DNA from 2 places in the Janthinobacterium sp. LPB2021202312-11-4 genome. Region 2 is predicted to be linked to the other one. Evidence: predicted binding sites of a transcription regulator. Region 2 holds the regulator's gene; the other holds the start of a gene.

Region 1 (16,003 bases), on a different contig from region 2:
GCTGAAAATGGATCAGGAGAACGCGCGCCCCGCAGTCAGGTCGGCTCTCAGGCCGCCTCGCGGTGCGGTTGCGGTGCACGCCCCCTCGAGAGGCCGAGTGGAGGTTCTGCGTAGTGGGCAACCCGGCAAGGATGCCGGGTTAGCCGCCCCCGGCCATGAATGGCCGATGGCGGCGGGCCCACGGAGCAGGACCGGAGCGAGGGCATGCCGAGCCTGGGCGAGGCACCGAACGACAGGGGCAAGAGCGCTTTGGTTACTTTGGGGCTTTTCCAAAGTGACTCGCTGTAAGAGCGAAACCCTAGGCGGCCGTTACCGCAGGAATGGATATGTACACCAGCCTTAAAATCTCCGCCGCCTGACACAAAGCCATCGCGAGCAAGCTCGCACAAAGTGTTCGATGTACATCTGCAAAAGATGGGTCGGCTACCAAGCCGTCTTCGCGGGCAAGCCTCGCTCCTACAGGGATCGTGCCCACGCTGAAAATGAAAACCCCACAAAAAAGCCGACATCGCTGTCGGCTTGATTGTTGTGCCTTACTTCTTCGGCGGTTCTGCCGGTTTGGCCGGATCACCCGGCTTCGGCGCCGCATCCTCGAACAGATTCAACCGCTCGCGAAGCTCATGGGCCGGCACCGGTTGTTTGTCCGCCGGCAAGGCATTCGGGTCGGCCGGTGCTGGCGGTGCCTCACCCGGAGCGCCCTGCCCCGGTGTCGGCGTCGGTTCTGCACCTTGCGAACCTTCGATGGCGGCCTGGGCCTTCTTGGTCAGCACGACGATGTCGATACGACGGTTGACCGGGTTAAACGGATGCTCCCGATCGAACAACGCCGACGAGGCATAACCGACCACCCGCGCCACCTGCGAGTCCGGATAACTACCGGCCACCAAGGCGCGGCGAGCCGCGTTGGCACGGTTGGCCGACAATTCCCAGTTACCGAAATCACCGGTGCCGGTGTACGGCTTGGCGTCGGTGTGGCCGCTGATGCTGATCTTGTTCGGCACCGCTTTAATGGTGTCGGCCATGGCCAGCAGGATGTCTTCGAAGTACGGCTTCAGACGCGCCGAGCCCGAGTCGAACATCGGCCGGTTGTCTGCGTCCATGATCTGGATGCGCAAGCCGTTCGGCGTGATCTCGAACAGGATCTGGTCCTTGAACTTCTGCAGTTGCGGATTTTCTTCGACCTTGTTTTGCAGTTCTTGCAGCAGCAGTTCCAGGCGTTCTTTCTCGACCTGCTCGGCCATGCCTTCGACCTGATCGGTGTCGACGGTCACTTTGTCCGGCTGCGGCTGGGATTTCACCTCGGGGTTGAGGGTGTTCTCCGGCGCCAGGGTCGGCGTGCCGCCCAGGTCGATGATGTACGGCGTGCCGCTTTCGGAGAAGCCGACCGGGTCTTTGAAGTAACCGGCGATGGCGATCTTCTGTTCCGGCGTGGCGGTGGACAGCAGCCACAACACCAGGAAGAACGCCATCATCGCCGTCGCGAAGTCAGCGAAGGCGATTTTCCAGGCGCCCCCGTGATGCCCGCCGGCGATGCGCTTGACGCGCTTGATGATTATCGGCTGGTTATTTTCCATGACTTAACGACCGCGAACCGCTTGTTCCAGCTCAGCGAAGCTAGGACGGTGCGCCGGATACAGAACCTTGCGCCCGAACTCCACCGCCAGCGATGGCGGCATGCCGGACGCCGAGGCGACCAGCGAGGCTTTGATGGCTTCGTAGACGTTCAGTTCTTCCTTGGCATCGTGGGCCAGGGAGTGGGCCAGCGGACCGAAGAAACCGTACGCCGCGAGAATACCGAAGAAGGTCCCGACCAGTGCCGCACCCACGTGCATACCAATGGCCTTCTGATCGCCTTCGCCCAGGGAGGCCATGGTCACCACGATCCCCAATACCGCCGCCACGATACCGAAGCCGGGCATGGCGTCGGCGATACCGTTCACCGCGTGGGAGGGGTGTTCCAGGTCTTCCTTGAGGCTGTAGAGCTCCATGTCGAACAGGCCCTCCAGCTCATGGGGCGCCATGTTGCCGGAGGACATGATGCGCAAGTAGTCGCAGATGAACGCGGTCATGCGTTCGTCTTTGATCACCGACGGGTACTTGGCGAAGATCGGGCTGGCCGAGGCATCTTCGATGTCGCCTTCAATGGCCATCATGCCTTCGCGGCGGCTCTTGTTGAGGATCTCGTAGATCAGGCCCAGCACTTCGAGGTAGAAGGTGTGGCTAAAGCGCGAACTGAACATGCCCAAGGATTTCTTGAGCACGTGCATGGTCATGTAACCGGGGTTGGCCTGCAGGAATGCGCCAAGGGCCGCACCACCGATGATCATCACCTCGAAGGGCTGGATCAGGGCGGCAATCTTGCCGTGGGAGAGCACGTATCCGCCGAGCACGCTCGCGAATACGACGATGATGCCGATAATTTTAGCCATAGGTAGGAGAGTACTTACTGAGTCGGGTTCAAGGTCATATTCGGAAGTTAAAAAATCTCTTCTTCTACTTATCGGCAAAACTGCGCCAGACTATAGCCAGTTCAGGCGAAAAGCCAATTTAGCCCGCGCCGGGCGTGTTTACAGCCAATGATGATCCTGTCCAGCCATGGCTTACGAAACGAACGTTCCAACCCAAAAACCGACCACTCTTGAAGGCTGGGTCAAGCTTCTCGATGGCGTGCGCCTGCCGGTTCCGCAAGAGAGTCACGACCGTGTCTGCTCTGCCATTCGCAATAACCGCAGCTCGTTGCGCGACATCGCCGACCTGATTCAGGACAGCCCGGCCCTGGCCTTGAGCGTGATTCGCGAGGCCAACCGCCACACCCATGGCAGCATGACCGAGCCTGCGGAAAATCTCGAAGTGGCGCTCAATCGCCTCGGTTTGAAGCGCGCCGAAGAATTGCTCGCCCGCCTGCCCGCGCACCCCCAGTCCGAGATCCCGCTGGCCCTGCGTCAGTTGCAAATGATCAGCCAGCACGCAACACAACAGGCCAACGGTTTTTTCGCCAGTCGACTGGCGCGGCTGTGGCAGGACATCCATTGGGGCAGCCTGCTGTTTCTCTCGCCGCTGTGGCCGATGGCGCTGACCCATCCGCAATTGCTCGAAGAATGGGAGCTGCGAGTCATTCATAAAGGCGAGTCGGCGCGCAAGGTCGAAAAGCAGTTGTTCGGCGTGCGCCTGCTGAACATCTGCCTGGCCTTGGTAGACATCTGGCGCCTGCCGAACTGGGTGCAACAGGGTTATCGGCTGCTGCTCAACGAGCAACGGGAGCTGGTGAAAGTCCTGCGCATTGCCCGGGACAGCGATCACCCGCTGCGCCAGCAAAATCGTCTCGACGACGACCCGACCCTGCGTCGCTGGCTCAATCAGCCGGCCAATACCGTGCTGCTGGCCAACGGCCTGGCGCTGTCGGCGCAACAGGCCTGGGACAGTCCGCACAGTCAACGCTGGCAGTACCTGACCAGCCTGTACCTGCAAATGCCGATGGACGAGGTGCAACAACAATTGCACCAACAGGCCGCCAACAGCGCCCGCCATCACGCCATGCCGGACCTCTGGCACCCGGCCGTTTCGCTGCTCTGGCCGTGGGGCACTCACCACATTCACGCCGGTTTGCTGCCGGCCCCGGCGCCCACCGCCGAAGACCTGACGAAATGGCGCAAGCAATGTGCCGAGTTGCTGGTGGAGCCGAGCCGCTTCACCAACGCCATGCACCTGACCACGTCGGCCCGGGATGCGCTGGTCGACTGCGGCATGCGCCGGGTGATGATCCTGATGGCCGACCGCACCCACGCCAATCTGCGGGTGCATCAAACCGCCGGGCTGGCCAAAGAAGCGGCGGGCCTGAACTTCCTGGTCAGCCAGAGCAGCGTGTTGCAACGCCTGCTCTCGCAACAGGCCCAGGTGCGCATAACGCCGGCCAATAACGCCCAGTTCTCGGCCCTGCTGCCCGCTGGCCTGCGCTCGCAGTTCGGCGGCGAACATTTGCTGCTGCGCTCGCTGGTCAATAATGGCCGGGTGATCATGATTGTCGTGGCGGATCAGGGTGGCGGGCCGTTTTCGGAAATCACCGTGCAGGCCTTCGGCAAAACCGCGCAGTGCATCGAAAAAGCCCTGAGTACCTTTAGCAGCCGCGGCCAATGATGCTGCGCTACAATCCCTCCCTTTGTGCCCTGGAGACCTCACATGTCTGACTTCTCTGGCTTGCCGCTGGTCATCGAGCCGAGCGACTTGCTCCCGCGTCTCGACGCCCGCGATCTGATCCTCGTGGACCTGACCAGCAGCGCCCGTTACACCGAAGGGCATCTGCCCGGCGCACGCTTCGTCGATCCGAAACGCACGCAACTCGGCCAGGCGCCGGCGCCGGGCCTGATGCCGCCGCAAGCGGCACTTGAAGCGTTGTTCGGCGAACTGGGCCACAACCCCGACGCGGTCTATGTCGTTTATGACGACGAAGGTGGTGGTTGGGCCGGGCGCTTCATCTGGCTGCTGGATGTCATCGGCCACAAGAACTACCACTACCTCGACGGCGGCCTGCCGGCCTGGCTGGCAGAGGGCTTGCCGATGTCGATTCAGGTCCCGGCCCCGGTCGGCGGCCCGGTTTCGTTGAAGCTGCACGACGAACCCACCGCCACCCGCGAGTACCTGCAAAGCCGTCTCGGCGCTGCGGACCTGGCGATCTGGGACGCCCGTGGGCCGCTGGAGTATTCCGGCGAAAAAGTGCTGGCGGCCAAGGCCGGGCACATCCCCGGCGCGGTCAATTTCGAATGGACCGCCGGCATGGATCAGGCGCGCAACCTGCGCATCCGCCGCGACATGCCGCAGATCCTCGAACAGCTCGGCATCACCAAAGACAAAGAAATCATCACCCACTGCCAGACCCACCACCGTTCTGGCTTCACCTATCTGGTGGCCAAATCCCTCGGTTATCCGCGGGTCAAAGGCTACGCCGGCTCCTGGGGCGAATGGGGCAACCACCCCGACACCCCCGTAGAGATTTAAGGTTTTTAAGGACCGTTAATGAATAAGCGTTTGTTTATCCTCAGCCAATACCTGCTGCCCCATCACTTGCTCTCGCGACTGGCCGGCTGCATTGCCGAATGCCGCGTGCGCTGGTTCAAAAACGCCTTCACGGCATGGTTTGCCAAGCGTTATCAAGTGGACATGTCCCAGGCGCTGGTTGAAGACCTGACCGCCTACGAGCACTTCAACGCGTTCTTCACCCGCGCCTTGAAAGACGGCGCGCGGCCGCTGGACGAAACCCCGGGCGCGATCCTCAGCCCGGCCGACGGTGCGGTCAGCCAACTCGGCCCGATCGAACACGGTCGCGTGTTCCAGGCCAAGGGCCACAGCTTCAGCGTGCTGGAATTGCTCGGCGGTGACGCGGCGAATGCCGCGCCGTTCATGGGCGGCGACTTCGCCACCATTTACCTGTCGCCGAAGGACTACCACCGCGTGCACATGCCGCTGGCCGGCACCCTGCGCGAAATGGTCTACATTCCGGGCCGGATCTTCTCGGTCAACCAGACCACCGCCGAAAACGTCCCGGAACTGTTCGCCCGCAACGAGCGTGTGGCGTGCATTTTCGACACCGAACGCGGGCCAATGGCCGTGGTGCTGGTGGGCGCGATGATTGTGGCGTCGATTGAAACCGTGTGGGCCGGGCTGGTTACGCCGCCGAAACGCGAGCTCAAAACCTTCCGCTACGACGAAGCCGCCCGTGCGCCGATCCACCTGGAAAAAGGTGCGGAGCTGGGTCGTTTCAAATTGGGTTCGACAGCGGTCGTGCTGTTCGGGCCGGATCAGGTCAAGTGGGCCGAAGAACTGGCGGCCGGTACGCCGGTGCAGATGGGCCAGGGCATGGGCCTGCCGAAAACCTGACCACTGATCCGCCCTTTCGAACGTCTTCGAAGGGGCGGAGACCACTCGGTGGTGCCGTTACTCTATCTGTCCACGGAAGCCGATCGGCCCTTCGTTGGCGTAGGTATTGGTGCCACTGAGGTTTTTCCCTCCATCACTGGAGGTCACGCTCAACGCCACAACGTTCTGATTATCCCGGCCTCCGATGACCCATTTTCCACCCGGATGCCACGGGGCATCGTTGCCGCCCCACTGATTTTCAACGTTGTACTGGTTCTGGCCCGTGCGCTGAGCCTTGAAGCCAATGGGACCTTCACCCGCATACGTCATGGTGCCGGTGAAACTCTTGCCGCCATCGCCCGACTTGATCTCGATCGCGACCACGTTCTGGTTGTCCCGTGCGCCTAACACCCAGTCTCCGCCCGGATGCCAGGGTGCCGAACTACCGCCCCATTGATTTGCCACTACGTATTTAGACATGAACCTCATCTCCTTGAAGTTACGAAGAGACTTGCTCTGCGTAGGCAGCAGGCCATGCGACCGTGCGTATCCAGTCGCACGAGTGTCAGATTAGTCGGCGCCCAATGCGCCACCCAATTCACAGACAAACGGTCGCCCCCGTAGGAGCTGCCGAAGGCTGCGATCTTTTGATCTTGAAATCAAAGTCAAAAGATCGCAGCCTTCGGCAGCTCCTACGGGGCGAACGTACCTGCGCGTGGCATAGGTGCTACAGTCAGGTCATTCACTGCCCATTTCCCGGTCGGAGTTTTTTCACGGCATGAATGAGACCAATCCTGCGCTATTGCTGCGTGCACCGATCCCGACACAGTTGCGCCTGTCGTTCTGCGAAACCACCCCGCGTGACCTCAAGCGCTGGATCGCCAACCTGCCCAAAGCCAACATTGGCGAAACCGCTCGCCAGTTGTATCAAGGCTTGAGCGAACTCAATCAATTGCTGACACCCAGCGACAATCGCCTGCAATTGCTCGAATTGCTGCGACCCGAGGTGTATTACGTCTGCAAACACCTGGAGCGGCATTTCCTGCACCAGGCGATTGTCCTCGACGAGCGCTCGCGCAAGATCGCCAACCTCTGCCAGGCACTGCAAAGCCATTTGGCGATTGGCTACAAGCAGATCGTGATGCGCATCGCCCCGCGTTTCAGCAAGGACCGCGCGCCGCTGCTGACCCAGGCACTGCAACGGGCAATCCATTGCCTGAACGGCCCGCTGGTTCGCGCCACTCAACTCTATTGCCCGGTGCCGGAAGGCGTTTGGCTGGAGCTGCATCAGTTGTACCGGATTGGCTGCGAGTATCGATTGCAGCACCTGAGCGTGCGCGATGAACTGGCCAGCCAGACCCAGGACCTGAGCATCGAAAACACCTACGTGGCCGCCCTGCTGATGGGCGCTTCACGTTGCAATCAACTGCGCCAGAACCAGATCGCCCGGCTCGCCGAAGTGCTGGAACCCTGGAGCAAATGGATCAAGCTGCAACCCGGCAAATCCGGCAATGAACTGTTCGCCATTGCGCCAGACCTCGACACCGGGCCGCGTTATCGCGCCAAGTTCCGCGCCGAACAGCAAGCAAGTTTGCTCGGGATTGACCCGCAGCCACTGGTGGCGGCCATCGAAGCTCATCTGCTGAACCTGGGTGACGGCACCTCCACGTTGCCCGTACCGACCGGCCTCAACCTCGATACGTTGCAGCACCTGCACGCCGCGTGGGGTCAGGCCGCCGAGCGCAGTTTCCAGCGCACCGCCAGCAATGGCACGTTGACGCTGTGCGTGGGCATGAGCGCGCTGCACTTTTATCTGGGCGGGCAACGCTCGTTCAGCGACATCCTGAAGAACCCCGCCGGGCGGCTCGCGCAGTTTGCGGCGACGGCCCCGACGGGAGGCAAAGACAACTGGAGCCAGGCGTTCGACGCCGCGCCCAACAGCAATGCCGACACATTGCTGCCTTACGAAGAAATCGAATACCCGACGCTACAGAACGACGACAGCCACGAGGCCGGCGACCGCAATCAGCATTTCCCGACCTATGCCCTGCCGGTGATCAATCACAGCCCTGGCGGTTATTGCCTGGCGTGGCCGGGTGCGGTGCCGGCCGAATTACAGGCGGGTGAAATGGTCGGTGTCGAAGACTTTGCCGGTCAGGGCTGGAGCATCGCGGTGGTGCGCTGGATTCGTCAGGTGCGCGGTGGCGGTACGCAAATGGGGATTGAGCAAGTCGCACCGTACGCCGAGCCTTGCGGTCTGCAATTGGTCCGAACTCGCGACGATCACAGTCAGTATTTGCGTGGCTTGCTGCTGCCGGCCATCAGCGCGATTGACCTGCCGGCCACCCTGCTCGCCCCGCGCCTGCCGTTTCAGGAAGGCAACAAAGTGCTGATCAACACCAACGGTCAGGAACGTCGCGCCGGGCTGGATCGGCGGGTGTCGAGTACCAACAGTTTTAACCAGTTTGCGTATCGGTCGCTGGAGGCGAGCAAGAATGAAATCGCCACGGGGAACGGCGTTGTCAGTGAAGAAGAGGATTTTGATTCATTGTGGAAATCGCTTTAGCAAAGCCTTAAAGCAAAAGATCGCAGCCTTCGGCAGCTCCTACGGGTTACGAAAAACCCTGTAGGAGCTGCCGAAGGCTGCGATCTTTTGATCTTCGCTCTTTAATCAGAGCTGCCCGTCACGATCCCGAAAGCCCAGCAAATACAGCACACCATCCAGCCCAAGGGTGGAGATGGCCTGTTTCGCCGACTGCTTAACCAATGGTTTGGCGCGGAACGCCACGCCCAGCCCGGCAATCGCCAGCATCGGCAAGTCGTTGGCGCCGTCGCCGACCGCAATGGTCTGCTCCAGACGCAAACCTTCCTTGTGGGCCAGTTCTCTCAGCAAATCCGCTTTGCGCTGGGCATCGACAATCGGCTCGACCGCCACGCCCGTGACCTTGCCGTCCACCACTTCCAGTTCGTTGGCGAACACGTAGTCGATGCCGAGTTTGGCCTGCAATTGCTTGGCGAAGTAGGAGAAACCGCCAGACAGGATTGCCGTCTTGTAGCCCAGGCGCTTGAGCTCGGCGAACAGGGTTTCGGCACCTTCGGTCAGGCGCAGCGAGGCGCCGATCGAATCCAGCACACTGACGTCCAGGCCTTTGAGCAAGGCCAGACGTTCCTTGAAGCTGGCGCGGAAATCCAGTTCACCGGCCATCGCCCGCTCAGTGATTTCAGAGACTTGGTCACCCACGCCGGCCGCTTTGGCCAGTTCGTCGATGACTTCGGCTTCGATCAGCGTCGAGTCCATGTCGAACACCGCCAGACGACGGTTGCGACGGAACAGCGAATCTTCCTGGAAGGCGATATCGACGTTCAATTCCTGTGCAACGCTGAGGAATTCGGCGCGCAGGGCCTGGGGATCGGCCGCTTCACCGCGCACGGAGAACTCGATGCAGCCCTTGCCCTTGTCCGCCGGGGTATCCAGCGGCATGCGCCCGGACAAACGATCGATATGGTCGATGTTCAAACCGTATTTGGCGGTGATCGAGCTCACGGCCTGCAATTGGCCCGCAGTCACTTTGCGGGTCAGCAGGGTCACGATGTGGCGTTTTTTGCCCTGGTTGCCGACCCACTGCTGGTAATCCTCTTCGGACACCGGCGTGAAACGCACTTGCTGATCGAGCTCGTAGCCTTTGAATAGGATGTCCTTGAGCACCGACTTGCCCTGCTCGGTGTCAGGGATTTCAACCAGGATGCCGAACGACAGGGTGTCGTGGATCACCGCCTGACCAATGTCGAGAATGTTCACACCACCCTGGGCCAGAACGCCGGTAATGGCCGCAGTCAGACCCGGACGGTCGACTCCCGTGATGTTTATCAGGACGATTTCGCGCAAGGCGCACCCCCGCAGGTGGAAAAAAACCGCATTCTACCCACTTTCAGTGACCATCGGGCACCGTCAGCGCTTTGCCGGTCTAGGGCCTGTCGCTATACTGCGCGTCAACTTCACGGACAAAAGAGCCGAGCTCAGTGAACCGGCCCACGCCAGTAAAAACCGATAACTTCTTCCTGCTGATCTTCCGTGCACTGCGCCACCGCCGTGTACCGATTGCATTGCGCATTGCCAGCCATAACGTGATCCTGGTCGCTCTGGCCCTGGTGATCTATGCCTGTGTGATGGGTTTGCAGTTCAAGCAGGCCATGCACGAGCAGGCGGATGCGCTGGGCGAAAGCCTGACCACGCAGACCGCTACCTCGGCCACGGAGCTGTTGGTGTCCAACGACATCCTCAGCCTCAACGTGCTGCTCAACAACCTGACCAAAAACAAGCTGGTGGCCCATGCCGCCATCTACAGCGTGGATAACCGCATCCTCGCCGAGTCCGGTCAGCGTCCCAAGCACAGCCTGTTGGGCGAAGCCGAGGGCATGTATGAGAGCAAGATCACCTTCCAGGACGTGACCGCCGGGCAACTGCGCATCAGCCTGGACATGGATCAGTTCCAGCAGCCGATGACCATCAGCCTGCAAAGCATGGGCATCCTGAGTGCGATTCTGCTGGCCCTGTCCCTGGCCTTGAGCCTGCGCCTGGGTCGGCACATCTCCACGCCGCTGCTGCAATTGCGGGTCTGGCTGCGCAATATCGACGAATACACCCCGGCCACCGAGCGCCAGGATGAGATCGGCGACCTGGCCCGTCAGCTGCACGCCAACTTCGCTCCGGAGCGTGTTGAACCTGAGCCTGAGCCAGAACCTGAATTCGACGATGTCGATTACGACGAGGAGGCTGATCCGGCCTTCGAAGTGCGCAATCTGCGGGACCCGAGTTTCGACGAAACCAAGCCTGTGGCCGGCCTCAAGCCTGCGCCAAAGCGCAGTGTCAGCACCGTCGAAGATGATGACGACGATGACGCGTTTGCCGACCTGCGCGATGAGTCGGCAGACCAGGCGCCGATGCCGGCAGCAAAACCGCTGATCTCGAATGTGCCACAGCACAGCGCGGTCCTGGCCGTGCAACTGGGGGCTCAGGATCAACTGCGTCGCCTGCCCCGGACGCGCCTGGAAGAACTGCTCAAGCGCTACCGTGATTGCCTCGATCAGGCCGCCTCGCTGTATCAGAGCGAACTGCACACACTGAACGATGGCAGCACGCTGATGCTGTTCCACACCGAAGACAGCGGCGACGATTACCTGACCAACGCGATTTGCTGCGGTGAGTTGCTACGTGCCCTGGGCCATCAGTTGCAGATCGAGGTCGCCGACAGCGGCATCACCCTGCAATTGCAGTTGGGCCTGACCTTGGGCGACGGGTTGTTCGGCCTGAGCCAGATCGACCTGCTGCTGACCGAGTCGGCCCAGGACGCCCTGGCCCTGTCGCAACACAGCCGCAACCTGCTGCTGGTGGAGCGCAAGATCGGCGACGACGCACTGATCCGTCAGCGTGCGCGGATTCGACCGATTGCCAGCCCTGAAGGCGCTTGCTGTGTAGAGCGGTTGATGGAGCCTTATCCGTCGATGCTGGAACGGCAACTGGCGCGGATGCACGAACGCCGGGCGTAAGCCTTAAGACAGCAACATCAGAGCCCGCAGATGATCACTCGTCTGCGGGCTTTTTATTGCCTGTCCCGGCCTCTTCGCGGGCAAGCCTCGCTCCTACAGGGTAGGTGGCGGGCAAACAGATAACCCGTAGGAGCGAGGCTTGCCCGCGAAGAGGCCAGGACAGGCACTGGAGATTCCCAACCTGCAGAAACAACAAAGCCCGCATCGCTGCAGGCTTTGTGGTGAATCCATCCAGGCTTTAGAACCTGAACACTTCCATATCGGTGCGAATCGGCGAAGCCATCGGGATCTTCGGCTGCTTGTCCTGCTCGGCTGCCGGCGCTACGGGCTTGGGCTCCTTTTTACGCGGGGCTTCAGCAATCGGTGGCTGGTTGGCCAGTGGCTTCAGCGCGACGGACAACTGCTCCGCCAGACGCTGCAACAGCACACCCTGGGCCTGGACCTGAGCCGCTGTCCCACCTGCGTGTTGCTCCTGCAGGTGAATGATGCGGTTATCGCGAACCTGGCCACGACGGTCGATCAAACGCCATTGCGCATCAAGGATCGCCGGTTGCGACTCACCCGAGTCCAGGCGAGTAATCGTCAGCAATACCTGGACATCCGGGGCAAAGCCCAATGTCGCAGGCGCCAGCACCACGCGTTGGCTGTCCAGATGACCGGCGACCTGACGCAACAACAACTGATCGATGTCCGAAGACAAGCTACCGGCCCAACGACCATCGGCCGACGCCTGAAGGCTGCCATCCGGTTGACGTTGCAGCAGGGTTTCACGTTGCAGGTAGTCGGCAATCGTTACCGGGCCCAACAAAACAGCCATGCCAGCGCTTTGCGCTGGTTGAGCCGGACTTCCGCTGTCCAGCTGATACAGCGACACCGGTTGGTGAACGCTGCAACCCGCCAGGCCAAGAACGCCAGCGAGCATCAAAATAAAAGGAAGGCGCAGAGCAGTCATCGTCCCATCCAGGTGGCCGCCACAAGGCTAACCACAGTGAAAATACTCAATAAATATGAAGAACGCTCGGCCACGCCGGCGCTTGAAAGGCCATATCATCCGTGAATATGCGTTCCGACTCCAGCGCGAAAGCGCCGATCTACGCGTTAAATCGTAGATCAGCGCCTCTAGCACGCCTAATTGAGGTTTTCGACGAGCAGCGCATCGACCCGCTGGAAGCCACGTGGCAGTTTGTTACCACGACGCCCGCGCTCACCTTTGTAGTGTTCGAGGTCGTCCGCTTTCAGCGACAAGGTACGCTTTCCGGCCTGTAGCACCAACGTGGCGCCATCCGGCAGTACGGCGATGTCCGTGACATATTCTTCGCGACTGGCCACACGCTCACTGGAAATCCCGATGATCTTGTTGCCTTTGCCCTTACCTAATTGTGGCAGGTCGCTGATTTTGAAGATCAGCAGGCGACCTTCGGTCGTGACCGAGGCCAGCCAGTTGTTTTCGCGATCGACCACCGGGCGCGGCAGGATGACTTTCGAGTTGTTCGGCAAGCTCAGCAACGCCTTGCCGGCCTTGTTCTTGGCCTGGAAGTCTTCACCCTTGACCACGAATCCGTAACCGGCGTCGGAGGCGATCACGTACAGCGAATCGTCTTCCGGCATCAGCACGCATTCGAAAGTCGCTCCCGGCGGCGGTGTCAGACGACCGGTCAACGGTTCGCCCTGGCCACGGGCCGATGGCAAGGTGTGCGCCGGCACGGAGTAACTGCGACCGGTGGAGTCGATAAACACCGCAAACTGGTTGGAGCGACCCGGCGCCAAGGCCTTGAACCCGTCACCCGCCTTATAGGACAACCCGGTGGCGTCGATTTCGTGGCCCTTGGCGGAGCGAACCCAGCCTTTTTCCGACAGCACCACCGTCACTTTCTCGTTCGGCAACAGGTCGTGTTCGGTCAGGGCTTTGGCTTCGGTGCGCTCGACAATCGGCGAGCGGCGGTCGTCGCCATAGGTTTCGGCGTCCTTGATCAGCTCGGTGCGCACCAGTTTTTTCAGCTTGGCTTCGCTGCCCAGCAGGGCTTGCAGCTTGGCTTGTTCCTTGAGCAATTCATCCTGCTCGGCACGCAGCTTCATTTCTTCCAGTCGCGCCAACTGACGCAAACGGGTGTCGAGAATGTAGTCGGCCTGGATTTCGCTCAGGGCGAAACGCGCGATCAGGGCGGCTTTGGGGTGCTCCTCGGTGCGGATGATGTGGATCACTTCATCCAGGTTGAGGTAGGCAATCAGCAAACCGTCCAACAGGTGCAAGCGGCGCTCGACCTTGTCGAGGCGGAATTGCAGGCGACGACGCACGGTCTGCACCCGGAATTCCAGCCACTCGACCAGCAACGCCCGCAGGTTTTTCAGTTGCGGCTTACCATCGAGGCCGATGATGTTGATGTTGACCCGGTAGCTCGACTCCAGCTCGGTGCTGGCGAACAGGTGCTGCATCAGCGCATCGTGGTCGAAGTTCTTGCGCGCGCCGGGGATGATCACGATCCGGCACGGGTTTTCGTGATCGGATTCGTCGCGCAGGTCAGCGATTTGCGGGGCCTTGGACGGTTTGGCCTGCATCATCGCGGCGATCTGTTCCAGCACCTTGGCACCGGACACCTGATGCGGCAGCGCGGTGACAATGATGTCGCCGTCTTCGATGTGGTACACGGCGCGCATGCGCACCGAGCCCTTGCCGGTTTCGTACATTTTCAGCAGGTCGGCGCGGGGCGTGATGATTTCCGCTTCGGTCGGATAATCCGGGCCCTGGATGTGTTCACAGAGCTGTTCGACCGTCGCTTTGGGCTCATCGAGCAAACGCACGCACGCCGTCGCGACTTCCCGCAGGTTGTGCGGCGGCACGTCGGTGGCCATGCCCACGGCGATGCCGGTGGTGCCGTTGAGCAGGATGTTCGGCAAACGCGCCGGCAACACCAGCGGTTCGTCGAGGGTGCCGTCGAAGTTCGGGCCCCAGTCCGCCGTGCCCTGGCCCAGTTCGCTGAGCAGCACTTCGGAATAACGCGACAGCCGTGCTTCGGTGTAACGCATGGCGGCGAAGGACTTGGGATCATCCGGCGCACCCCAGTTGCCCTGACCGTCCACCAGCGTGTAGCGGTAGCTGAACGGCTGGGCCATCAGGACCATGGCTTCGTAGCACGCCGAATCGCCGTGCGGGTGGAACTTGCCGAGCACGTCACCGACGGTACGCGCCGATTTCTTGTGCTTGGAGTCAGCGTCCAGCCCCAACTCGCTCATCGCATAGATGATGCGCCGCTGTACCGGTTTCAGGCCGTCGCCGATATGCGGCAAGGCACGGTCCATGATCACGTACATGGAGTAGTTGAGGTAGGCATTTTCGGTGAAGTCAGCCAGTGACCGGCGCTCTACACCGTCCAGGCTGAGATCAAGGGAGTCGCTCATGCGGGCCTCATTATTTCGTGGTCTGGCGCAGCAGCATGGTGCCACCGCGCTGGGTAAATTCAAGTTTGTTCAGTGCGCTCATGCCGAGCAGCACTTGATTGCCATCCAGGCCTGGCGCGACCAGCGCGCGAACATCACGCAGCACAATGTCGCCCAGTTGCAGCCTGTCGATGCGGGTTCGATAACCCTGGCTCAAACCGTTGGCCGTGCTCAGGGTCACCCCGAAGCCTTTCTCCAGTTTCAGCCGCTCGACCAATGCTTGCGGGATCGACACATCGGTCGCCCCGGTGTCCAGCATGAAATCCACCGGCTGGCCGTTGATCTGGCCGCTGGCGACGAAATGCCCCTGGTTGTTGCCGACCAGTTTCACTTCGACAAAACCTTCGCCCTGTTGCGAGGTGACCACCGCATTAGGGTTTTGCTGGCGTTCTTCCCATTGCCCGAAAAACCGCGTCGCCAAAAACAACGCCGCGCACCAGGCCAGCACCATAAACACCCGACCGGCGCGTTTGCCCGGTGGTTGCTGACTCACGGCTTGGCGCTCCAGCCACCTTCAGGCGCGGCGAAACGCCAGACAATCGGGCGGACTTCACCATCGGCGCGAGGACCGAAGTTGTTGTCGACGCCAATCCAGGCACCGTCGGCGTCGATGATCAACGCTTCTTCCAAACCGTAGCCCTGCGAATAACGGCGGTTTTCCTGCAACAACTCGGCGGCATACGACCAACAACGCTCGACCTTGGCGGTTTGCGCGTCGCGGCGACAGATCTGATAGGCATTGCGCTCAAGGGTAAACAGCTTGCCCTCGAACAATGACAGGTCGGAAAAATCCCGGCTGACCGGTCTGGCCTTGGGAAATTGCGGCGGCTGCATTTCCAGGCCGGCTTCGCTCAACAGGACACAGCGACCGTCGCAATCCCAGACGGTCTGTTTGCGTTTGATCAGCAGCAAACCGCGGCTTTGGCGCTCGGCGGCGAGCCACATCTGATCGCCTGCCGGGTTGATCGCCAGGCCTTCGAATATCGCGTTGAATTGCAGCAGCATGCCGCTGGCCCGCGCTTCGCGAACCATCATGGGCGAGATTTTCAGCCAGTTGGCCGGGCCCGTTGGCGGCACTTGCAGGACAGCCGCATGACCTTCGCTGACGATGTAACGATTGCCGGCGCTGTCGCAGGTGATGCCTTCGAAATCCAGGTCGCCGCCGCGCACA
Region 2 (15,900 bases):
CCGCCAGCCCCCACTCGTAGCCCTGCACCGAAATCACGTATTGCAGGCCCTGGCGGAAATCATCGCGATAGCGGTCAGGCATGACCCAGCGTGCGGTATCCAGCACTTTGAGGTTGCCGGCCTGGCTCGGCAGAATCCCGAGGAACCATTCCGGCTGACCGAACAGCGGCGTCAGCTCATGGCCGGCCAGGGAATAAATCGAGCCTAGGCACACCAGCGGCACGGCCAGGGTCAGCCCGGCGACGTCGAACAGCAGGCATTCGAACGGCTCGGCAGCCCAGGACGGACGGCCATCGGTTTCCACCGGTGGCGGCGTGTTGCTCGGCGGCAGATGAACTTCCACCACCGGCGGCACCAGGGCTTGCAGCAATGGTGCGATGGTCGAGACCGGTGCCAGGATAGGTGCCGGGGCCTCGATCAACGCGACAGGCGTTTTTGTAACGACAGGCGCAACAACCGGCGCAATCGCTGGCGCGGCAACCGCTGGACGCGCGTCACGGGCCTGCTCTTCGAGCACCGCCGCTTGAAACTCATCCAGTGCCGCTTCGACTCGGACCGTTTCAACCACCGCGACGACATCAGCAACCGCCTCGACTTCCAGCGGCAACTCTTCCGTCGCCTCCATCAGCAAGTTGTCCAGATAAGACTGGAGCGCGAGTTGTGGGCGCGAAGTAACCTTCACCGGCCTGTTCATGCGCGCACCTGCGTAGGAGCTGCCGAAGGCTGCGATCTTTTGGCTGTTTCAAGGACGCCACAAAGCAAGATCAAAAGATCGCAGCCTGCGGGAGCTCCTACGGGGATTGGGTTCATCAGGCCACCGCCGGGACAAGTTGTGCGGCCAGCAGGTGCTTGAGCAGCGCGCGATAGGCGAGTACGCCACGGCTCTTGCCGTCGAACTGCGAAGGCGTCACGCCGGCCCGACTCGCATCGCGCATACGGGTGTCTACCGGGATGTAGCCTTGCCAGATTTCTTCCGGGTACTTGTCGCGCAGCACCCGCAGGGTTCCGAGGGAGGCCTGGGTCCGGCGGTCGAACAGGGTCGGCACGATGCAGAACGGCAACGCCTGCTTACGCGAACGGTTGATCATCGCCAACGTGTTGACCATGCGTTCCAGGCCTTTGACGGCCAGGTGCTCGGTCTGCACCGGGATCACCAATTGCTGGCTCGCGGCCAAGGCGTTGACCATCAGCACACCGAGCAAGGGCGGGCTGTCGATCACTGCGTAATCGAAGTCTTGCCACAACTGCGCCAGACTCTTGGCGATCACCAGGCCCAGGCCACTTTGCCCTGGCGACTGACGCTCAAGGGTCGCCAGCGCGGTGCTCGACGGCAGCAGGGAAATGTTTTCGTGACTGGTAGGCATCAACAACTGACCGGGCAAGCCTTGCGGCACGCTGCCCTTGTGCAGGAACAGGTCGTAGCTGCTGTGTTCCAGGGTGTCGGGGTCATAACCGAAATAGCTGGTCATCGAGCCGTGCGGGTCGAGATCGACAATGACCACGCGCTTGCCCGCCTCGGCCAGCAACCCGGCTAAAGCGATAGAGGAAGTGGTTTTACCAACACCACCCTTTTGATTGGCAACTGCCCAGACTCTCATTCGGATTGTTCCTCCCGGTCGATAAGGCCGACCGAGAAATAGCTCAACGTATTAATGCGGGTGACAGAGAATTGACGGCGCTCTCTCGTACCGGCGACTTGACCGGGGTCGGTGCAGTTTGTGTGCCAGCACGCTTCAACGCAGCGTCCGGTTTCGCATTGGCGGTTCCGGTGCCCGTGAGGCTGCGACGTACATCGAGATTTCGTGAAACCACCAACACCACCCGACGGTTGCGCGCCCGGCCTTCGGCGGTGGCGTTGTTGGCCACCGGCTGGAACTCACCGTAACCCACTGACGCCAGGCGCCCGGGGTTCACACCCTGCATCGCCAACATGCGCACGATGCTCGCCGAGCGGGCCGAGGACAGCTCCCAGTTGGTCGGGTACTGCGCCGTGCGGATCGGTTGATCGTCGGTAAAGCCTTCGACGTGGATCGGGTTGTCGAACGGTTTCAGAATCGCCGCAACTTTATCGATGATGCTGAACGCCATGTCGCTGGGCATGGCATCGCCGCTGCCGAACAACAGGCTGGAATTGAGCTCGATCTCGACCCACAACTCATTGCCGCGCACGGTCATCTGGTTGGAGCTGATCAAATCGCCGAACGCGGCGCTGATGTCATCGGCGATGCTTTTGAGCGGGTCACTGGCCCCGGCGATGCCGGCGTCAACCTGCTCGGCGTCCTTGACCAGCGGCTTGGCCGGGGTCACCGTCATCGGCCGCTCTTCACCGACGGGGATCGGCTTGACGGCGCGATCCGAGTCGGTGAACACCCCAATCAACGCTTCCGAAATGACCTTGTACTTGCCTTCGTTGATCGAAGAGATCGAGTACATGACCACGAAGAACGCAAACAGCAAGGTGATGAAGTCGGCGTAGGAAACCAGCCAGCGTTCATGGTTTACATGCTCTTCAGGTTGCCGGCGACGAGCCATATTCCATTACCCCCATCAATCCATGAAGCCCTGAAGCTTCAACTCAATAGAGCGAGGGTTTTCACCTTCGGCGATCGACAGAATCCCTTCCAACAACATTTCGCGATAACGCGACTGACGCAACGCGATGGACTTGAGCTTGGCCGCGACCGGCAGCAGCACCAGGTTGGCACTGGCCACACCGTAGATGGTCGCGACGAAAGCGACGGCAATGCCGTTACCCAGTTGCGACGGATCACCCAGGTTGCCCATGACGTGAATCAGGCCCATCACCGCACCGATGATGCCGATGGTCGGCGCATAACCGCCCATGCTTTCGAAGACTCTGGCGGCTTCGAGGTCGCGGCTTTCCTGGGTGTAGAAATCCACTTCCAGGATGCTGCGAATCGCTTCCGGCTCGGCGCCGTCCACCAGCAATTGCAGGCCTTTGCGCGAGTAGTTGTCCGGTTCGGCGTCCGCCACCCCTTCCAACCCGAGCAGACCTTCCTTGCGAGCGGTCAGGCTCCAGTTCACCACGCGATCAACGCCACCGGCCAGATCCACGCGAGGTGGAAACAGAATCCAGGCAAGGATCTGCATGGCGCGCTTGAAAGCGCTCATCGGCGATTGCAACAGCGCCGCACCGATGGTGCCACCGAGCACGATCAACGCGGCCGGGCCGTTGGCCAGTGCGCCGAGGTGACCGCCTTCAAGGTAGTTGCCGCCAATGATGGCGACGAACGCCATGATGATCCCGATAAGGCTGAGTACATCCATCAGATACAGGCCTCAACCAAGTGCTTGCCGATGTCGTCCAGGCTGTAAATCGCGTCGGCGAGGTCGGCTTTGACGATGGCCATCGGCATGCCGTAGATCACGCAACTGGCTTCATCCTGGGCCCAGATCGCACTGCCGCCCTGTTTGAGCAGGCGCGCGCCTTCACGACCGTCGGCGCCCATGCCGGTCAGTACGACCGCCAGAACTTTGTCGCCGTAGGACTTGGCTGCCGAACCGAACGTGATGTCCACGCACGGCTTGTAGTTCAGACGCTCGTCGCCCGGCAGGATTTTCACCGCGCCACGGCCATCGATCATCATTTGCTTGCCGCCCGGTGCCAACAGCGCCAGGCCAGGACGCAGGATGTCGCCATCCTCGGCTTCCTTGACGCTGATGCGGCACAGCTTGTCCAGACGCTCGGCGAAGGCCTTGGTGAAGGCCGCCGGCATGTGCTGGATCAACACGATCGGCGCCGGGAAGTTGGCCGGCAACTGGGTCAAGACCCGTTGCAGGGCAACCGGGCCGCCGGTGGATGTACCGATGGCGACCAGTTTGTAGGCTTTGCGTTTTGGCGCCGGCGACGACGGGCCCGAAGACACCGGCGCACGGCTCGGCATTGGCGCCGGTGCCGGACGCGCAGGTGCGCTGCTGCCGTAACTGCTGACGCTCGAAGGCGCAGGCGTCGGGGCTGGAGCGGCGATCGGGGCCGGAGCGCTGTAGGTGTTGGCGCGACGGTTACTGCGCGAAATACTCAGAATCTTCTCGCACAGCAGTTGCTTGACCTTCTCCGGGTTGCGGGAGATGTCTTCGAAATTCTTCGGCAGGAAGTCCACCGCACCGGCGTCCAGCGCATCCAGGGTGACCCGGGCGCCTTCGTGCGTCAGCGAGGAGAACATCAAGACCGGAGTCGGGCAGCGCTGCATGATATGCCGCACGGCCGTGATGCCATCCATCATCGGCATCTCGTAGTCCATGGTGATCACGTCTGGCTTGAGGGCCAGCGCCTGATCGATCGCCTCTTTTCCGTTGGTCGCCGTACCGACAACCTGGATATTCGAATCCGCTGAAAGAATTTCCGAGACGCGGCGGCGGAAAAACCCCGAATCGTCCACCACCAGGACTTTGACTACCATAAACACTCCGTTAGACGCCGCGGGGCGTTGTCGCCCCGCTGCGGCAGAATCAAATACGCCGTGCGGCGTAACGCTTGAGCATGCTCGGGACATCGAGAATCAGCGCGATGCGGCCGTCACCCGTGATGGTGGCGCCGGACATGCCCGGGGTTCCCTGGAGCATTTTGCCCAATGGCTTGATGACCACTTCTTCCTGGCCCACCAGTTGATCGACGACAAAGCCGATCCGCTGAGTGCCCACCGACAGGATCACCACATGGCCCTCGCGCTGCTCTTCGTGAGCGGCAGAACTGACCAGCCAGCGTTTGAGGTAGAACAAGGGCAGTGCCTTGTCCCGCACGATCACCACTTCCTGGCCGTCCACCACGTTGGTGCGCGACAGGTCGAGGTGGAAGATCTCGTTGACGTTCACCAGCGGGAACGCAAACGCCTGGTTGCCGAGCATGACCATCAGCGTCGGCATGATCGCCAAGGTCAGAGGCACCTTGATGACGATCTTCGAGCCCTTGCCCTTGGTCGAGTAGATGTTGATGGTGCCGTTGAGCTGGGCGATTTTGGTTTTCACCACGTCCATGCCCACGCCACGACCCGACACGTCGGAGATCTCGGTTTTGGTCGAGAAGCCCGGTGCGAAGATCAGGTTGAAGCAATCCGTCTCGCTGAGACGATCCGCCGCATCCTTGTCCATCAGGCCTTTCTTGACCGCGATACCGCGCAGGACATCCGCGTCCATGCCCTTGCCGTCATCGGAGATGGACAGCAGGATGTGGTCGCCTTCCTGTTCGGCGGACAGAATCACCTTGCCGCTGCGCGGCTTGCCCATCGCTTCGCGTTCGGCCGGCTCTTCGATACCGTGGTCGACCGAGTTGCGCACCAAGTGGACCAGCGGGTCGGCCAAGGCCTCGACGAGGTTCTTGTCGAGGTCGGTTTCTTCGCCGACCAGCTCCAGGTTGATCTCTTTCTTGAGCTGACGAGCCAGGTCGCGAACCAGACGCGGGAAGCGCCCGAAGACCTTCTTGATCGGTTGCATCCGGGTCTTCATGACCGCGGTTTGCAGGTCGGCGGTGACCACGTCGAGGTTCGACACAGCCTTGGACATGGCTTCGTCGCCGCTGTTGAGACCCAGACGGACCAAGCGGTTACGCACCAGTACCAGTTCGCCGACCATGTTCATGATTTCGTCGAGACGCGCGGTATCGACCCGCACGGTGGTCTCGGCTTCGCTGGCCGGTTTTTCCGCTGGCGGAGCCGATGGCGCGGCGCGAGCCGGTGCCGCTGCCGGTTTTGGCGCTTCGGCTTTCGGCTCGGGCGCTTTGGCCACAGGCTTGGGTGCCGCGGCCGGGGCCTTGGCGACAGGCGCAGAAACCACTGCGCCGGTGCCGACTTCGGTGAACTTGCCTTTGCCGTGCAATTCGTCGAGCAGCGATTCGAATTCGTGATCGGAGATCAGATCACCGCCAGCCGCTTTAGCGGTCGGCGCCGCAGGAACCGGTGCCGAAGCAATGGCCGATTCCAGCGCGTCCACGGCAAAGTTGCCCTTGCCATGCAATTGATCCAGCAGTGCTTCGAATTCGTCGTCAGTGATGTCCGAGCTGTCGCCGGCGGCTTTCGGGGCGGCCGGTGCAGCAGGTGCTGCCACCGCATCCACCGCGAACTGGCCTTTGCCGTGCAGTTGATCGAGCAACGACTCGAACTCGGCATCGGTGATTTCGTCGCTGGCGGCCGCATCGCCGGTCGCAGCGGCAGGAGCAGCCACCGGGGCCTCGGCCTGAGCCTTGACGGCGTTCAGCGAGTCCAGCAGTTGTTCGAATTCGTTATCGGTAATGTCGCCCGATTCGCTTTCAGCGACCGGTTCTTCCACCACTTCGGCAACCGGGGCTGCTTCATCGGCCCCTTTCGGCTCGGCCAGACGGGCCAAGGCTGCAAGCAATTCCGGAGTGGCAGCCGTGATCGGGCTGCGTTCGCGGACTTCGGTGAACATGCCGTTCACCGCATCCAGCGCTTCGAGAACCACGTCCATCAGTTCCGAGTCGACGCGTCGTTCACCCTTGCGCAGGATGTCGAACACGTTCTCGGCGATGTGACAGCACTCCACCAGCTCATTGAGCTGGAGGAAGCCGGCGCCCCCTTTTACAGTGTGAAAACCGCGAAAAATTGCATTGAGCAAATCCGCATCATCCGGTCGGCTTTCCAGCTCGACCAGTTGTTCGGACAGTTGCTCTAGAATCTCGCCGGCCTCAACCAGGAAATCCTGAAGGATCTCTTCATCGGCGCCGAAGCTCATTAAGGGGGTGCTCCTAAGGTCTAAAAACCTAAAAAACCTGAAGTTCTAAAACTCTAAAATCCCAGGCTGGATAACAAATCGTCCACATCGTCCTGACCGGACACAACATCTTCTCTTTTATCGGCATGAATCTGCGGACCTTCACCCTGCGAGAGATGTTTTTGCGGATCTTTTTCAGCCAGCATCGCTTCACGGTCATGTTCGATACCCGCAAAGCGGTCTACCTGACTGGCCATGAGCACGAGCTTGAGCAGGTTGCTTTCAACTTCGGTGACCAATTGGGTCACACGCTTGATCACTTGACCGGTGAGGTCCTGGTAATCCTGAGCCAGCAGAATGTCGTTGAGGTTGGCCGACACCACGCGATTGTCATCGCTGCTGCGTGTCAGGAAACCGTCGACCCGCCGGGCCAGTTCGCGGAACTCTTCAGCCCCGACTTCGCGACGCATGAACCGACCCCAGTCGGTGCTCAATGCCTGGGCTTCGACGCTCAGGGCATTGACCAGCGGCGTGGCGTTTTCCACCAGGTCCATGGTGCGGTTGGCTGCGGCCTCGGTCAGCTTGACCACATAACCCAGACGCTCGGTGGCGTCCGTGATTTGCGAGACTTCCTCGGCTTGCGGCATGTGCGGGTCAATCTGAAAATTGACGATCGCGCTATGCAGCTCGCGAGTGAGCTTGCCCACTTCCTGGTACAGGCCGCGGTCACGGGTCTGATTGAGCTCATGGATCAGTTGCACAGCGTCGCCAAACCTGCCTTTTTCAAGGCTTTCGACCAGTTCGACCGCGTGTTTTTTCAGGGTCGACTCAAAATCGCCCTGTGAAGATTCTTTATGCTCCATAGCTCCCCCGTGGCTCAGTTGCTCAACCGATGCGTTCGAAAATCTTCTCGATTTTTTCTTTCAACGCCTGGGCCGTGAAGGGTTTGACCACATAGCCGTTCACGCCGGCCTGGGCTGCTTCGATGATCTGTTCGCGCTTGGCTTCAGCAGTCACCATCAACACTGGCAAATGCTTGAGTTTTTCATCGGCGCGCACGTGGCGCAGCAGATCGATACCGGTCATGCCCGGCATGTTCCAGTCCGTTACCAGAAAGTCGATGCTGCCGCTGTTGAGGACCGGAATGGCAGTGGTGCCATCGTCAGCCTCGACCGTGTTGGTGAACCCAAGGTCACGCAACAGGTTTTTAATGATCCGCCGCATCGTTGAGAAGTCATCAACGATGAGGATTTTCATGTTCTTGTCCAATTCGACCTCCAAGCAGTCTTAAACGCGCCCAGCACCTGGACGCGCCATTTCAATCAATCCGGCAAAGCACTCAAATGACTGTCTGGAGCACAACAGATCGAGACCGCTGCAGTTCAACACCACACCAGCCTCGTTCGCAGTGTCCCCACACTGCCTTCAGCGCGCTCGCCACTCCCCCAAACGCCCCCGCAAACGGGCCGCGCACTGGCTGTGTAACTGGCTGACCCGCGATTCGCTGACACCAAGGACTTCACCGATTTCCTTGAGGTTCAGCTCTTCGTCGTAGTACAGCGCCAACACCAGTCGCTCACGCTCCGGCAAATTGGCAATCGCGTCCGCCAATGCGGCCTGGAAACGTTCATCTTCCAGATCGCGTGACGGCTCAAGATGAGCACTGGCGCCATCCTCGTGCAGCCCTTCGTGTTCGCCGTCCTGCAAAAGGTCGTCGAAACTGAACAGGCGGCTGCCCAAGGTATCGTTCAAAATCCCGTAATAATCGTCGAGACTCAATTGGAGTTCGGCCGCAACCTCGTGATCTTTAGCATCACGGCCGGTTTTAGCTTCAATCGAGCGAATTGCGTCGCTAACCATGCGGGTATTGCGGTGGACCGAACGTGGCGCCCAGTCCCCCTTGCGTACTTCATCGAGCATCGCGCCGCGGATTCGAATGCCCGCATACGTTTCGAAACTCGCGCCTTTGCTGGCGTCGTATTTGGTCGACACTTCAAGCAGGCCAATCATCCCGGCCTGGATCAGGTCTTCCACCTGGACACTGGCCGGCAAACGCGCCAGTAAGTGGTAAGCAATGCGTTTGACCAGTGGCGCGTAACGCTCGATCAGCTCGTACTGCGCGTCACGTGCCGACTTCTTGTAGAGGTTGTAGCCACTGGCTGTCATAGGACGGGCCCTGCGGTCTGTTGCACGAGGCGCTCGACGAAAAACTCAAGGTGCCCACGCGGGTTGGCCGGCAGCGGCCAGGTATCGACCTTTTGTGCAATCGCCTTGAACGCCAGTGCGCACTTGGAGCGCGGGAAGGCTTCGTAGACGGCACGCTGCTTCTGCACGGCCTTGCGCACGCTTTCGTCGTAAGGCACCGCACCGACGTATTGTAAGGCGACGTCGAGGAAGCGGTCCGTGACCTTGGTCAACTTGGCGAACAGGTTGCGCCCTTCTTGCGGGCTCTGGGCCATGTTGGCCAGGACGCGGAAGCGGTTCATGCCGTAATCGCGATTCAGCAGTTTGATCAGGGCGTAGGCGTCGGTAATCGAGGTCGGCTCGTCGCAGACCACCAGCAACACTTCCTGGGCGGCGCGGACAAAACTGACTACCGAGTCACCAATACCCGCAGCGGTGTCGATCACCAGCACGTCGAGGTTGTCGCCGATATCGCTGAACGCCTGGATCAGACCGGCATGCTGCGCCGGGCTCAGATGAACCATGCTCTGGGTGCCGGACGCGGCCGGCACGATGCGGATACCGCCCGGGCCCTGCAACAGAACGTCGCGCAGCTCGCAGCGGCCTTCGATCACGTCGGCCAGGGTACGTTTGGGCGTCAGCCCCAGCAAAACGTCGACGTTCGCCAGCCCCAGATCGGCGTCCAGCAGCATGACGCGCCGGCCAAGCTCTGCTAGAGCCAGGGACAAGTTCACTGACACGTTAGTCTTCCCGACGCCACCTTTGCCGCCGGTCACCGCGATCACCTGTACGGGATGCATGCTGCCCATGTTATTTCTTTACCTTGTCTTGCATAGACGGAGGCCACATTACTGGCTGCGCGTTCATCAAATGAACAATGCATGGCAGACCATCGATGTAGGTACAAAAACTGTTCATTAATACCTCAGCCAACCTGCTTGGTCGGGCTGTGGTAAATATCAGCGAACATGTCAGCCATGGCTTCTTCGCTGGGTTCTTCCTGCATTTGCACGCTGACCGCGCGGCTGACCAACTGGTGACGCCGCGGCAGATGCAGATCATCTGGAATACGCGGGCCATCGGTGAGGTAAGCCACCGGTAATTCATGACTGATCGCGAGGCTCAACACCTCGCCCAGACTTGCCGTTTCATCCAGTTTAGTCAGGATGCAGCCAGCGAGCCCGCAGCGCTTGTAACTGTGATAAGCGGCGGTTAGAACCTGTTTCTGGCTGGTGGTTGCCAGGACCAGATAATTTTTTGACTTGATACCACGGCCGGCCAGGCTTTCGAGCTGCATGCGCAGCGCCGGATCGCTGGCTTGCAGGCCGGCGGTATCGATCAGCACCACGCGTTTGCGCAGCAACGGGTCCAGCGCCTGCACCAGGGACTGGCCCGGATCGACATGGGTCACCGACACATTGAGAATCCGGCCCAACGTCTTGAGTTGTTCCTGGGCACCGATGCGGTAGCTGTCCATGCTCACCAGCGCAATGTTTTGCGCGCCGTACTTGAGCACGTAACGGGCCGCGAGCTTGGCCAGGGTGGTGGTCTTGCCCATGCCGGCAGGGCCGACCATGGCAATCACGCCGCCCTCTTCCAGTGGCTCGATTTCCGGTGTGGCGATCATCCGCGCCAGGTGCGCCAGCAACATGCGCCAGGCCTGACGAGGTTCTTCAATATCGGTAATCATCGCCAGCAGGTCGCGGGACAACGGACCGGACAAGCCGATGCGTTGCAGGCGACGCCACAGGTTCGCCTGGGCCGGACGGCTGCCTTGCAGCTGATTCCAGGCCAGGGAGCCGAGTTGCACTTCCATCAGTTCGCGCAGGCTGTTGAGCTCGAAACGCATCGAATCGAAAGCGCGCGGGTCAACACCGCCAGCGGCTGGCGCAGGGGCCGGCGCGGCGCGGCGCGGTTGTTCGTAAGTTGGCTCGATCAGCGGCTCGGCAGCGGTCAACGGCAGGCCGGCGAACAACTGACGATTGGTGGTCTTGTCACCTTCGGTCTCGCCATCGCCCCGCAGGCTCAGTTCGGCCTGGGCAGTGACGATACGCGACTGAGTCTTGCGCAGCTCATCCTCGAGTTCCATGTTCGGAACACGCGGGGCCAGCGCCGACAATTTGTAATCCAGGGCAGCCGTCAGCTCGACACCGCCGGCGATCCGGCGGTTGCCAATAATGGCGGCATCAGCGCCCAGCTCATCACGAACCAGTTTCATGGCCTGACGCATATCGGCGGCGAAAAAACGCTTAACTTGCATAAACCACTACCTCAGCCGTTGGGCCCTACTGTCGCAACGATGGTCACTTGCTTGTTGTCAGGGATTTCCTGATAAGCCAACACATGCAAACCCGGGACTGCCAGCCTGCCGAAGCGCGACAACATGGCGCGAACCGGACCGGCTACCAGCAGAATCACCGGTTGACCTTGCATCTCTTGACGCTGCGCCGCTTCGATCAACGAACGTTGCAGCTTCTCTGCCATGCTTGGCTCCAGCAGAACGCCCTCTTCCGAGCCTTGTCCTGCCTTCTGAAGACTATTGAGCAATATTTGTTCCAACCTTGGTTCCAAGGTGATAACTGGCAGCTCCGACTCAGTCCCTACAATGCTTTGGACGATTGCACGGCTTACGCCGACGCGCACGGCGGCCACCAGCGCGGCAGTATCTTGACTCTTGGCGGCATTGTTGGCGATGGCCTCGGCGATGCTGCGAATGTCCCGAACCGGCACTTGTTCGGCGAGCAGCGCCTGCAACACCTTGAGCAATTGCGACAGCGACACCACGCCCGGCACCAGCTCTTCCGCCAGTTTTGGCGAGCTTTTGGCCAGCAATTGCATGAGTTGCTGCACTTCTTCGTGACCAATCAGCTCACTGGAGTGCTTGTACAGAATCTGGTTCAAGTGGGTTGCCACTACCGTACTGGCATCGACCACGGTGTAGCCGAGGGACTGGGCCTGGGCACGCTGGCTGATTTCGATCCAGACCGCCTCCAGACCAAAAGCCGGATCTTTGGCGGTAATGCCATTGAGCGTGCCGTAGACCTGCCCCGGGTTGATCGCCAGCTCGCGATCCGGGTAAATCTCGGCCTCGGCCAGGATCACGCCCATCAAGGTCAAACGGTAAGCGCTGGGCGCCAGGTCAAGGTTGTCACGAATGTGCACAGTCGGCATCAGGAAGCCCAGGTCCTGGGACAGCTTCTTGCGCACACCCTTGATCCGCGCCAGCAACTGACCACCCTGGTTGCGGTCCACCAGCGGAATCAGGCGATAGCCCACTTCCAGGCCGATCATGTCGATCGGGGTCACGTCATCCCAGCCCAATTCCTTGGTTTCCTGGGCGCGGGCCGGGGATGGCAGCAGCTCTTGCTGACGCTTGACCTCTTGCAGGGCCTGGACCTTGACCACGTTCTGCTTCTTCCAGAACAGGTAAGCGCCGCCGCCTGCCAGGGCCGCCATGCTGAGAAAGGAGAAGTGCGGCATGCCGGGCACCAGGCCCATCACCGCCATCAAACCTGCCGCGACGGCCAGCGCTTTGGGCGAGGCGAACATCTGGCGGCCGATTTGTTTGCCCATGTCTTCCGAACCGGAAGCACGGGTCACCATGATCGCCGCTGCTGTGGATAACAACAGTGATGGCAATTGCGCCACCAAACCGTCACCGATGGTCAGCAGCGCATAAACCTTGCCGGCGTCACCGAAGCTCATGCCGTGCTGGAAGATACCGACCGCCATGCCGCCGATCAGGTTGATAAACAGAATCAGCAGGCCGGCGATGGCGTCACCGCGCACGAATTTGCTGGCACCGTCCATGGAACCGTAGAACTCGGCTTCCTGGGCGACTTCCATGCGGCGCAGTTTGGCCTGGTTTTGATCGATCAGGCCGGCGTTGAGGTCGGCGTCGATGGCCATTTGCTTGCCGGGCATGGCGTCGAGGGTGAAGCGCGCGCTCACCTCGGAAATCCGCCCGGCACCCTTGGTCACGACGACGAAGTTGATGATCATCAAAATCGCGAACACCACGATACCGACCACGTAGTTACCGCCGATCACCACCTCACCGAAGGCCTGGATCACCTTACCGGCAGCAGCGTGGCCTTCCTGACCGTGGAGCATCACCACCCGCGTGGACGCCACGTTCAGCGCCAGGCGCATCAGCGTCGCCACCAGCAAAATCGTCGGGAACACCGCGAAATCCAGCGGTCGCAAGGCGTAGACGCAGACCAGCAACACGACGATCGACAAGGCGATGTTGAACGTGAAGAACACGTCCAGCAGGAACGGCGGCACCGGCAACATCATCATGGCCAGCATGACCAGCAGCAACAGCGGCACACCCAGATTGCCCCGACTCAAGTCGGCGACGTTAGCGCGGGCACTGTTGATTAACTGAGAGCGATCCACCGGTTTTCCCCGTTCCTTTAAAGCAAACTTTTGACGCCTGAAGCAGACGCAGAGCGGCTACTGCAAGAAGCCTTCCAACTTTTGCCGGGACGGGGAATAGAGGGTTATGCAGGTTGAATAAAGATCAAAAGATCGCAGCCTTCGGCAGCTCCTACAGGGATCGGGTGTTATCCGCGATGCCGCGGTGTAAACCCAACCTGTAGGAGCTGCCGAAGGCTGCGATCTTTTGATTTTAAACAGGCATGTTCAAGCGACATCTCCAGACACTCTCTCACCCTGCCCATTCTTGAGCCGCAGATCCGCAGGGCTTGAATCCCCCCACAGGTTCAAGCCGACACAGTCACTGCGCCGTCAGAATCTGCCCCGGCGAAATTTCGCCGAAACCGAGCTCGCTGCCTTTCATATACCGCGTCCCCCTGAACATTTGCAGCCCTTCAACCTCGACAAAATCCTCATGGGCATACATCAGCACCACTTTGGTTTCCGGCGCGATCAAGTCGGGTAATTGCACTCCACCTTGCAGAAGATTGAGGGCCCACTGAAAGCGAATCACCGGCAAATCACTGATTTCAATCTGCCGTGAACCACCCGTCAAGCGAAAGTCCATGTGGGCCTTGATTCTCAACTTCTGACCGACCACTTCAAATAGCGGCTTGCTGTAACGCTGCTCCAACTCGCCGTTCGACCACTCATCCATGTAGTAACCGGGGCGGGTGAAAATATCGAACAGTGCTTTATTGCCGCCAATACTGCCGGCCGCATCAAAGAGGTAGTTGTAGGCGTAGTGATAGGCCAACCCATCCAGTTCAGGCCGAATGGCATTTACCGCGCTGTTCAGATAGCCCGGAATATAAACATTCGCCATTTGCACAAAGTGAGTGAAGTCCAGGGTCATGTCGAACGTGACCGTATAACCGATGGACCGCCCACCAGGATTGTCCTCGAGCCTTCCCGAGACGAACTCCAGTGCCATGCCCTGAAGTTTTCTGTATTCACGCTCTGCCATGATCATGCCCTCCCAACCTGAATGAATGTCCATCCATGACACCGCTTGAGGGGGCAGCCGTCTACTGTCAGAACTAACAGGTCAGGGCAGTTTTCGGACAGATGGCCCGCCGATCTTTTGATTTTAAACGGGCATGTTTAAGCGACATCTCCAGACACTCTCTCGCCCTACACATTCTTGCGTAGCGGCCTACGGCTGCGCCAGAATCCGCCGGCTTGTGCGCTTGAGGGCCGGGTTTTATCGTTTCCGGGTCGCTGAAAAACAGCGATCGGGTTTGGTAGCCCGGTTATTTTGACTTGCGTGCATAGCGCGCCTGATGCGTGGCTTTTTGGCCTGCGTTTATGGTGGCCATGCGCAGGGCGTCTTCGGGCGCGCCGGTTTTCAAGTCACCGGTCTACCAACCTTCGTATGGCCACCACCTCTTCGTTTGGTAGCGAGGGTGATGGCTCCATTTTTCTGACTTGGAATTTCGCCCATGTTCAAACCAACACCGAACCCACCCGATACCGACGACACCTCAATCGACCGGCAAAAACTCCAGGAAGCCGCCGACCGCGCCCTCGAGGACTACATCAACCTGTCCGCCCGCCTGAACGCCAGCGAGCGAAAACCCAGCACGATGTTTATGATCGCCCCCGACAACAAAACCGAAAACCTGCTGGCCCATGCCTGTGAATCGCTGACCTCGGCCAGCGTCATGGCCAGTGATTTCGCCACAGGCCTGAAAGGCCCGCAGCGCAGCACGATGCTGGCGCTCCAGCAAATCATCATGCTTGGGCAATTGGCGGCGAATCAGGCATTGGACAACCTGGACCCGCAGGGCTAGGTAACCCACACAGTCAAAAGATCGCAGCCTTCGGCAGCTCCTACAGGGACCACATTCCAATGTAGGAGCTGCCGAAGGCTGCGATCTTTTGCTTTTGACCCATCAGGAATCGCGACGCAAATCCGGCGGGATCGGCAGGTCGTCCTTGAGCGGGTCCGGGCGTTTGCCCTTGCCGGCGCGGTGCTGGCGGATCTGGTAGACGTAGGCCAGGACCTGGGCCACCGCCAGGTACAAACCGCCCGGAATTTCCTGGTCGAGCTCCGTGGAGTAGTAGATCGAACGCGCCAGCGCCGGGGACTCCATCAGCAGCACTTCGTTGGCCACGGCAATTTCACGAATTTTCAAGGCCAGGAAGTCGCTGCCCTTGGCAATCAACATCGGCGCCCCGCCCTTCTCCGGATCGTACTTGAGGGCCACGGCGTAGTGCGTCGGGTTGGTAATAACCACGTCGGCATCGGGGATGGCCGCCATCATCCGGCGCTGGGACATTTCGCGCTGCAACTGACGAATCCGCTGTTTGACCTCCGGCCGCCCTTCCTGATCCTTGTGCTCGTCGCGCACTTCCTGCTTGGTCATCAGCAGTTTTTTGTGGCTTTCCCATAGCTGCACCGGCACATCGACCGCCGCGATGATGATCAGCCCGCACGCCATCCACAACGTGCTCCAGCCCACCACTTGCAGGCTGTGAATGATCGCCAGTTCCAAGGGTTCGTGGGCAATGCGCTGCAAGTCGGAAATGTCCGAAGACAACACCGCCAACGCTACAAACAGGACGATGGTGAACTTGGCAAACGCCTTG

The links. The regulator FliA, encoded in region 2, starts transcription of late flagellar genes. The targets are predictions, from matches to a motif close to CTAAAGTTTNNNNNNNNNNNGCCGNTA.
Region 1: a site for FliA is predicted at 2,499-2,525, ahead of motA (flagellar motor stator protein MotA). Genes of this name have one in related genera too.

Annotation. Positions count from the first base shown of each region.
Region 1 covers NZ_JBAGKV010000015.1:112,455-128,457, forward strand. Annotated here, with positions in the region: gene motB (flagellar motor protein MotB) at 534-1,574, opposite strand; gene motA (flagellar motor stator protein MotA) at 1,578-2,429, opposite strand; gene V5E99_RS17380 (HDOD domain-containing protein) at 2,596-4,134, shown strand; gene rhdA (thiosulfate sulfurtransferase) at 4,177-4,992, shown strand; gene asd (archaetidylserine decarboxylase) at 5,011-5,871, shown strand; gene V5E99_RS17395 (lectin OAA family protein) at 5,929-6,330, opposite strand; gene V5E99_RS17400 (cyclic-di-GMP receptor FimW-related protein) at 6,629-8,416, shown strand; gene serB (phosphoserine phosphatase SerB) at 8,522-9,736, opposite strand; gene V5E99_RS17410 (AhpA/YtjB family protein) at 9,871-11,397, shown strand; gene V5E99_RS17415 (PqiC family protein) at 11,636-12,349, opposite strand; gene parC (DNA topoisomerase IV subunit A) at 12,526-14,793, opposite strand; gene V5E99_RS17425 (retropepsin-like aspartic protease family protein) at 14,804-15,325, opposite strand; gene V5E99_RS17430 (esterase-like activity of phytase family protein) at 15,322-16,003, opposite strand, start outside.
Region 2 covers NZ_JBAGKV010000004.1:66,009-81,908, reverse strand. Annotated here, with positions in the region: gene V5E99_RS05820 (CheW domain-containing protein) at 1-694, opposite strand, end outside; gene V5E99_RS05815 (ParA family protein) at 810-1,598, opposite strand; gene motD (flagellar motor protein MotD) at 1,642-2,532, opposite strand; gene V5E99_RS05805 (flagellar motor protein) at 2,548-3,288, opposite strand; gene V5E99_RS05800 (protein-glutamate methylesterase/protein-glutamine glutaminase) at 3,288-4,421, opposite strand; gene V5E99_RS05795 (chemotaxis protein CheA) at 4,471-6,705, opposite strand; gene V5E99_RS05790 (protein phosphatase CheZ) at 6,759-7,547, opposite strand; gene V5E99_RS05785 (chemotaxis response regulator CheY) at 7,570-7,941, opposite strand; gene fliA (RNA polymerase sigma factor FliA) at 8,110-8,850, opposite strand; gene fleN (flagellar synthesis regulator FleN) at 8,847-9,677, opposite strand; gene flhF (flagellar biosynthesis GTPase FlhF) at 9,794-11,128, opposite strand; gene flhA (flagellar biosynthesis protein FlhA) at 11,140-13,269, opposite strand; gene V5E99_RS05760 (hypothetical protein) at 13,610-14,308, opposite strand; gene V5E99_RS05755 (DUF6124 family protein) at 14,751-15,101, shown strand; gene flhB (flagellar biosynthesis protein FlhB) at 15,204-15,900, opposite strand, start outside.